2 regions of the Brooklawnia sp. genome follow, and region 1 is predicted to be linked to the other one. Evidence: riboswitches for the same ligand, from Rfam matches in the RefSeq annotation. Region 1 holds a riboswitch; the other holds the start of a gene.
What was found. A riboswitch is a leader RNA that binds a small molecule or an ion and turns the genes downstream of it on or off. The one in region 1 is predicted to bind FMN.

Region 1 (4,413 bases):
CCGGGCAAACCCTGAACTGATGCAAAGAAGCCGGTCACCCCGTCCGGATCAAGGCCGAACGGCGGTAGCCTAGGTCTTCGTGACTCCCCGAGACGAAGCCGGCTGAATGCCTGCGACAGTAGTGATCACGACGTCACGGACGCACCGGCTGCGCTGGTGGGCCCTCGCGGTGCTGACGCTCGGCCTGTTCATGGCCAGCCTCGACAACACCATCCTCAATGTCGCGCTACCAACGCTGGCCCGCGAACTTCAGGCCTCCACCGATCAACTGCAATGGACGGTGGACGCCTACCAGGTCACCTACGCCGGCCTGCTGTTGGTCGCCGGAGGACTGGTCGACCGCTGGGGCAGATCGCGGACCTTCCTGGCCGGTACGGCGATCTTCGGTGGCTTCTCGCTGATCGCCGGGCTTGTCAGCACGACCGGATTGCTGATCAGTGCGCGCGCGCTGATGGGGGTCGGAGCCGCGCTGCTGGCTCCTTCGACCCTGGCCCTGATCTCATCGCTGTTCTCCAATCCGAAGGAGCGAACCGTCGCGTTCGCGCTCTGGTCCGGGGCCAACGGCGCCGGGGGAGCGGTGGGTCCAGTGCTTTCCGGTTTGCTGCTGGAACATTTCGGCTGGGGTTCGGTCTTCTTGATCAACGTGCCCGTGGCGGTCGTCATCGTGGTTCTCGGCTTCTTCGTGCTCCCGCACAGTCGTCCGCATCCGGTCGCTGGTGGGGTGGATTATCTTGGCGCCGTTCTGTCGACCACGGCTTTGGCGCTGATCTGCTGGGCAGTGATTTCCGCGCCGGGTTTGGGAGTCACGAATCCGCTGGTGCTGGCCGCAATGCTCGGCGGCCTGGGGGTACTCGGCGCCTTCGTCTACTGGGAATCGCGGGTGGCGGTGCCCCTGCTGCGGCTCTCACTGTTCAAGATCCGCACCTTCAGCGTTGCGGTTGGTGTGGCCGGACTGGTGACAGCCGCGGGCGCCGGGGCATTGTTCGTCCTGACCCAGTATTTGCAGTTCATCCTCGACTTCACGCCGATGCAGACGGGCATCCGGGTGTTGCCGGTCGCGGCGGCGATGCTGGTCGGGGCGCTATCCGCACCGCGGTTCATCCACCATCTGCAACTCAAACGCACGGTGCTGGTGGGCTTGAGCTGTGTCGGGTTGGGCTACGGGTGGTTGGCCACCACGACCGACAACTCGGCATTCGCTCATCTGGTGCCCGGTCTGCTGCTCTTCGGAGTCGGTGCCGGTCTGCTGGTTCCAGCAGCGACCCAAGCGGTGATGGACGCCCTGCCCCCCGACGCGACCGGCGGAGGCTCTGCCACCAACACAGCCTTGATGCAGGTCGGCAGTGCGCTCGGGGTCGCGGTGATCGGATCGCTGTTGGCCGCGCGATATCGCGGGGTGCTCACGGCCGGTGCGATCTGGGACGAGCTCGGCGATCTGCAATCGACCGCCCTGGAGTCTGTCGCCGGAGCTGTTCGGGCGGCCGAGCAGCTGTCGTCCGATCTGGGGGCCCAGCTCAATCACCTTGCCGAACGCGGGTTCGTGGCAGGGATGGAGGCGTCCTTGTGGGTCTGCGCTTTCTCGGTGGGGTTGGCAGTGGTCTGCGTGCTCTTCCTTTACCCCAGCGATCGGCACCGCTGAGCGGCGCCTCATCGTCGGCCCCGGCCGTTGCGCTATGCTCAACCAAAGCAAACAACGAACGTGCCCGGGGTCGGTGTAAGTCCGAACCGGCGGTGATAGTCCGCGACCCACACGTCATCTGAAGCGATGGCGGGTGGTTGAACCGGTGAAATTCCGGTACCGACGGTGAAAGTCCGGATGGGAGGAGCACGTCGCGCTCGGCTGGCAGATCGGCGTCCGGTGACGTCCGGTCGTCACGTTACCGGCTGCGCGCGTCGACCCCCGGCATGTCGACCGGGAAGGCGGCGACGCGGCGATGGACATCCGCACACGGCATGCGCCGTTGTCCTTGCGGATCGCTGCGCCAATCGTCGCCGGGCTGGTCCTGGTGCTCTGCTGGTGGCTCATCGCCAGATTCGGCTCGATTCCGGCTACCCTGCTGCCCGGGCCGGCAGCTGTCATCGAACGCCTCGGTAGAGAACTCGCGTCCGGACGACTATGGGGACCCATCGGTGCGACCATCGGCGAAGCGGCAGCCGGCTGCCTCTTGGCTTCCGCCATCGCCTTGCCGATCGCCTATCTGATTGCTCACGTTCGCCTTGCGGAGGCAACGATGTCGCCCTATCTTGCGGCCTCGCAGGCCCTACCTGCGGTCGCGCTGGCACCGCTGCTGGTGATCTGGGTCGGCTACGGGACCTGGCCGGTCGTCTTGCTGTGCTCGATCATGGTCTTCTTCCCGATGGTCTTGTCCACGGTGCTCGGATTGCGCAGCATCGATCCGGAGATCTTGGACGCGGCGCGGGTCGACGGCGCCGGACGCGCGAAGCTGGCCCGTTGGATCGAGTGGCCACTCGCGCTGCCCGCAACGCTGACCGGGGTGCGGAACGGCTTCACCCTGTCGATCACCGGCGCCGTCGTCGGAGAACTCGTGATGGGCGGCGACGGACTGGGGCAGCGGCTGGCCGTGCAGTCCCAGTCGAGCGACACCACCGGACTGTTCACCACCCTGATCGTGCTCTGTGTGCTGGCCATCGTCATCTTCCTGGGCCTGTCGTTCATCGAGTGGTTGACCAATCCATACGCATCCAGCCCCCGTTGGTACCGACTCATCCACCCAACCGGCGACAATCTCGAACCACCTGAATACCCAACCACGAAACGGTAGGAGATCAACCACCATGCAACCGATCACTCGGCGAGCCATCCTTGGCTCGGCTCTGCTGGCAGGTCTGGCCGGCTGCGCTCGTTCCACCGGCGAAGCCGGCAGCCCGACTCCCGGCGGGAGCACTGCGACCGCCGCGCTGACCCTCGGTCTCACCTACGTGCCGGATATCCAGTTCGCCCCGGCCTATCTGGCGGACAGTCTCGGCTGGTTCGCCGAGGAGGGGCTGGCGGTCACGCTACGCCATCACGGCGCGAACGAGAGTTTGCTCGGCGCCTTGCAGACCGGGGACGAGGACGTCGTCTTCGCGGGCGGCGGTGAGATGCTGCAAGGCCGTGGCGAAGGCATCCCGGTCCGCAACTTCGCCACCGCGTATCAGAACTACCCGGTCACGATCATCGTCCCGGCAGATTCGGCGATCCAATCGCTGGCCGACCTGCGCGGCCACAGCATCGGGCTGCCCGGCGAATACGGCGAAAACTGGTTCTACCTGCTGGCCGTCCTCGCCCAGACCGGCCTGAGCCGCGACGACCTGCAGATCGCGTCCATCGGGTACACCCAACTGGCCGCGTTGACCGGCGGCAAGGTGGACGCCGTGGTCGGCTTCCTGAACAACGATGTGGTGCGTTTCAACGAGGCCGGCTTCGCGATTCGCACCCTTGGCCTGGACGACCCGCCGCTGGTCAGCGTCGGGTTGGGCGCTATGGACGCCACGCTCGCGGAGCGTGCGGACGACCTGAGCGGACTGCTGCGCGCGATGACCAGGGGAGCGGAGCTGTGCGCCTCCGACCCCGACCAGGCGGTCCAGATCTCCGCATCGTATGTGCCGACACTTGCCGAAGCCGAGCAGCAGGCCCATGCCCTCGAGGTGCTGAAGGCGACCACCAAACTCTACGGCGGGCGGTTCGGTCTGCAGACCCCGGATCGTTGGGCACAGATGGCTGACTTCTTCGCCGAATCGGGGTTGGTGAGTTCCCCAGTGGCGGCGGCGGACGCTTTCACCACGCAGATCGCTGCAAATTAGCACTTCGTGAGCCACGACGTCGTGCGAATCAAGCCATCGGGAAGTGACCGTATTGCGTTTGTGAATTCCGGATCCTCCCGGACAAGTTCAACGAACATGCCGTAGTCTCCATACGAAGTAGTGCCACCGGATACCGCAATTATCGACTCATCCTTCAAAGTACTGATGAGTGCTTCGGCATTCGTAATGTCGGATACACTCCAGCGGGCTTGGCGGGCTATCACCCTCGAGCTCAGCGAACGTGCCTTGGCGGCGCAGACAACCTGACGGACATCTGTGGTGATCACAACTAGTGCGGTATCGTCACCGACGACTATGGCCCGTACAGCTATGGTTGATGGAGCTTGGCTCGTGCGGTCGATAAACTGATCCATAGCGGCTTGCGACGTGCTGGAACCGTACTCGTGCGTTTTCACGAATATGGACACCTGATCAACAAGTTTGCGATACTCGGAAACCTGCGCTGGTTCCAGCGGCGGGCGAGACGGCTGCCACGTCGTCGCCGTGAGCGTGAATCCGAGTAGGATGCCCTCGAGTCGTACATACGAAGAGTCGGGTGGAGTTGCGCCCTCAACGGCGAGATTCTGAGCAGATGGCCGAGCTGGGTGA
Region 2 (4,413 bases), on a different contig from region 1:
CTACGACCAGAATGATCTTCCCTTGGCGCAAATCTGCCAGCGCATTTTCGATCGTGTCGGTCTGAAGCATATTCTTCCCCCTATGGACCCTCAGGCCCTAAAATCCGTGTTCTGCCAGGAATCCGGCAGTGATCGTGCCGGACGGGCCAGCGTTGCCCAGCAGATGCTCCACATATTTTCCGATGCAGTCATTCTCAAGATTCACCGCATCTCCGATACGAAGACTGGGCAGGATCGTTGAAGCCGCGGTACGCGGAATGACCGAAACACTGAAGTCTTTCGCCGCCACTCGCGCGATTGTCAGGCTGATGCCGTCTATTGCCATCGAGCCTTTTTCGATGATCAACCGCAGAATCGGCGGGGGTGTCGCGATCGTGTACCAAATCGCATTACCGTCGGGCCGAACGCTGGCCAGCGTGCCCGTACCATCGATATGCCCGGTAACAATATGGCCGCCAAATCTACCGTCCGCCGCCATCGCGCGTTCAAGATTGACAGGCTTTCCCGGGCGGAGTGTTCCAAGGGTGGATCTGTTCAATGTCTCGTGCATCACATCGGCGGCCAGGCCGCCGCCCGATATCGCAGTGACGGTGAGGCAGACACCGTTCACGGCGACACTGTCGCCGAGGTGGATGTCGTCCATAATCCGAGAAGCTCGGATCGAAATACTGGCCGAACCGGCACCCTTCTTGACACCCTCGATATTCCCGACTTCCTCTACGATTCCGGTAAACACTCGATCACCTCGCTTTCCAGTAGAATGTCGTCTCCGAGTGCGGTGACGACCGGCGGGCTCAGCCGGAATGCGGCACCCGGTTCGTCGACACCGGGACCGCCCACGGGGGTCTTTCCACTGCCACCGAAGAGTTTCGGGGCGATATATGCCTGCACCTTGTGGACGACCCCGCTGCGCAGCGCAGACCAGTTGAGCGTGCTGCCTCCTTCAAGGAGAAGGCTGTCGACCTGGCGCTGGCCAAGCGCGGCCATCAAAGCCCGCAGATCGATATGGCCCGCAATTCGGGGAATCACGAGCACCTCGCAGCCCGCGTTTCGATAGGGCTGGTGGCGGTCGATGTCTGTGATCGAGGTCACGATGATGGTGGGCGCCTCGTTGGTCGTGGTGACGACGTTGGCCGTGGCCGGGGTCCTCAGGTTGGTGTCGCAGATGACCCGCAACGGGTTTCGCGCCTGCTCCAGCCGGCAGGTGAGCATCGGGTCGTCGACAAGCACAGTACCCACCCCCACCATGATCGCGGAGTTCCGAAGCCTGTCCTCGTGCACTCGGCGCCGCGCCACGTCTCCGGTAATCCACCGTGACTTGCCCGAACTCGTGCAGATCTTGCCGTCCAGCGTCATGGCATATTTCATGACGACATACGGGGTGCCGCGTTGAATGAAATGGAAGAAGCTGCGATTCAGGTCGTCGCAGGCCTTCCTCTCGACGCCTTCGATGACCGCGATGCCGTGACCGCGCAGCGCCTCGATACCCTGACCTGCGACCAACGGATTTGGGTCGGTTGACCCGACGACCACGCGGGTGATGCCGCCGTGTTGCACTGCCTCGGTGCATGGTGGGGTTCGTCCGGTATGGCAGCAAGGCTCCAGCGTCACGTAGAGGGTCGCACCGGCAGTCGGCTCATCACAATTGGCGAGGGCGTTGCGTTCGGCATGCGGCCGACCGCACTGCTCGTGGTAGCCCTGGCCGATGACGCGGCCGTCTTTCACGATCACCGCACCTACCATCGGATTGGGATTCACCCATCCGGTACCGCGTTTCGCGAGTTCGATCGCGCTGCGCATATATCGCGCGTCGTTCATTGTCACCTCCTCATGGCAGTGCTGCATCCGAATAAGGAATTCGGAGCATGAGGAGATAGCCGGCGCGCTAAGGACGCCGACCGCGGTGTCACAAAAAATGCCTTGAACTATTGATGTTCAAGGCAGGTGACCAGTAAGCCGCGACGAGATAGCGCAGGCATAAACAAAAGTCCCGAAATGCGTATGCATCTCGGGACGTCATGTCAATGCCCGCGCCAAGGACGCGAGCCCAACTATCTTCTACTATCAGACTGTAACTGTCGGCTCCGGACTCTAACCGGATCAACCTTGCGGTTCGTGGGCTGTACCACCGATCGGGAATTTCACCCTGCCCCGAAGATTCTATTCTTTTGTTGGTTGACAAATTAGCAGTGCCGCCAACCAGAGTCAATTCCCTGGCGCCGATCCACCATTCACCAGTTCGGCAGGGTCCCGCCACCGCCAACGGAGCCATCCGCACCGCGGTGCCCGGACTCCCGGCTGCGCAACCGTCACGAATCAACTGGGAGCAGCCCGGAACTCAGCGGCAGCGGGCGTTCGTACTGGTTGCTCAAGCAGCCCGCTGTGAACCGCCGCGCCGGTTGGCCTGGCGGGAGAAGTCGGCCACACTCCGCTTGCTCTGAGCCTTCCCCGACTGGCTTCTTCCGGGCCGGGCCTGTTCCCCTCGCGGGTTCTCTCCCCGGCGGGGAGCAGCCTGGCGCGACTTCGCAGGCTTTGCTGTCGTCGTCGCCTGGGGTACCCGCCGGGACGCGGCAGCCGGCGCGAGTTCGGGTGCCACAGGATCGGCGGCCGCTCCTCTGAGTCTTGCCAGCACCGGATCGTCCGGGTGCACCGGTTTCGGTGTGGCCGAGATGTGAGCGGCCCGGGCGAGGGATTGGAAGTCCCGACGCTGCTCGGGCAGCACCAGGGTGATGACCTCACCGCTGTGGCCTGCCCGCGCGGTTCGTCCGGAGCGATGTAGATACGATTTGTGTTCGGCCGGCGGATCGACGTGGACGACCAACTCGATGTCATCGACGTGAATGCCGCGAGCGGCAATATCGGTGGCAACCATCACCCGTACCTGGCCATCCGCGAACGCCTTCAAGCCTCGTTCGCGGGCGTTCTGCGACAGGTTGCCGTGCAGTTCGACCGCCGGTATTCCGGCAGCGGTCAGTTCGCGGGCGAGCCTGCGAGCCTGATGCTTGGTGCGAGTGAACAGCAACCGCCTGCCCTGACCGGCAGCGAGCGCCCGAATGACCTGTGTCTTCTCGGTTGCGTTTGCGACCAGCAGTGCGTAGTGACTCATCTCGCTGACCGGCGAGGACTCCGAATCGACACTGTGAGTCAGCGGACGCCGCAAGAAGCGCTTGACCAGCTTGTCAATGCCGGAATCCAGGGTCGCCGAGAAAAGCATGCGCTGTCCTCCGGCGGGGGTGGCCGCGAGAATTCGCGTGACACCAGGCAGAAAGCCGAGATCGGCCATGTGGTCGGCCTCATCGAGCACGGTGACGGCAACATCGTCCAGCCGCAGTTCGCCGTCCGACTTCAGGTCTTCCAGGCGTCCGGGCGTGGCCACCACGATGTCGACTCCTCGGCGCAACTGACGCACCTGGGGAGCCTTGCTGACGCCGCCGACAATGGTCGTCACGCGTAGCATCGCGGCGTCCGCGAGCGGCTGGATAGTGGCGACGATCTGGCTGGCCAGCTCGCGAGTCGGGGCGAGCACCAGTCCGCGGGGAGCACCCGGCGAACTGCGCCGGGCGATCTCGCTGCCGGACGGAGTCAGCCCGGCAAGCCTGGAAACCAACGGGATGGAGAATGCCAGCGTCTTGCCGGAGCCCGTGCGTCCGCGGCCGAGCACGTCACGACCTTCGAGTGTGTCGGGCAGTGTGGCGGTCTGAATCGGGAAAGGGGTGCTGGCGCCCTGCTGCTTGAGCGGGCCGATCAGCTTCGAAGAGACGCCCAAAGTCGTGAACGACGCAGGCGCAGAGTCAACAAGTTGAGACAAGAAAGAACTGCTTTCAGCATAAGCGAATCACCACAACCCAAACCGGCTCGCGTCTTCGCCGGTCAAGCCGACGGCGCGGTGCACGAAAGTGGTGCGATGCCGGGCACGATGTCCGCGCCCTACCGTCCAGTCTCTCATCGCGGACGAATATCACCAAATGCGCGTCAAGCAACCAGCTGCATGATCAGCGCAGCGGACGAAGCGCCTCGTCCAGGGCGAGTAGCTCGTCCAACTGCAGCTTCAACACCTGGGTGTGCTGCTCATTCGGAACGAACTCGCCTTCGTCGCTGATCTGACGTTGCGGGAAGTTGATCTCGATATTGCCCTTGGTCATGACCATGCCGAGCGCACCAACCACCGGTCGAAGCGCGGTCTGGGCGCGAGTGCCACCGGAATTGCCACCCCAGTTCACGAAGCCCACCGGCTTACGATTCCACTCGGAGTTCAGGTAATCGAGTGCATTCTTGATGACCGGGCCGAAGCTGTAGTTGTATTCCGGGAAGGCGAAGAGGAAGACATCCGCTGCGTCCACCCGCGTGCTCCACTCGATCGTGTGCGGGCGGCTGTACTGGCGCAGCCGGGGGTGCTTCGGTTCGTCCATGAAC

Region 2: linked by a shared signal. The riboswitch ahead of ribD (bifunctional diaminohydroxyphosphoribosylaminopyrimidine deaminase/5-amino-6-(5-phosphoribosylamino)uracil reductase RibD) and the one ahead of AAFP05_RS10045 (ABC transporter permease) in region 1 are both predicted to bind FMN.

The regions. Positions count from the first base shown of each region.
Region 1 covers NZ_JAVTWX010000128.1:15,228-19,640, forward strand. The annotation lists gene AAFP05_RS10035 (MFS transporter) at 1-15, shown strand, start outside; gene AAFP05_RS10040 (MFS transporter) at 107-1,639, shown strand; FMN riboswitch at 1,696-1,833, shown strand; gene AAFP05_RS10045 (ABC transporter permease) at 1,935-2,783, shown strand; gene AAFP05_RS10050 (ABC transporter substrate-binding protein) at 2,797-3,804, shown strand.
Region 2 covers NZ_JAVTWX010000016.1:12,076-16,488, reverse strand. The annotation lists gene AAFP05_RS00975 (bifunctional 3,4-dihydroxy-2-butanone-4-phosphate synthase/GTP cyclohydrolase II) at 1-70, opposite strand, end outside; gene AAFP05_RS00970 (riboflavin synthase) at 98-736, opposite strand; gene ribD (bifunctional diaminohydroxyphosphoribosylaminopyrimidine deaminase/5-amino-6-(5-phosphoribosylamino)uracil reductase RibD) at 718-1,818, opposite strand; FMN riboswitch at 2,050-2,163, opposite strand; gene AAFP05_RS00960 (DEAD/DEAH box helicase) at 2,369-3,808, opposite strand; gene AAFP05_RS00955 (NADPH-dependent FMN reductase) at 3,993-4,413, opposite strand, start outside.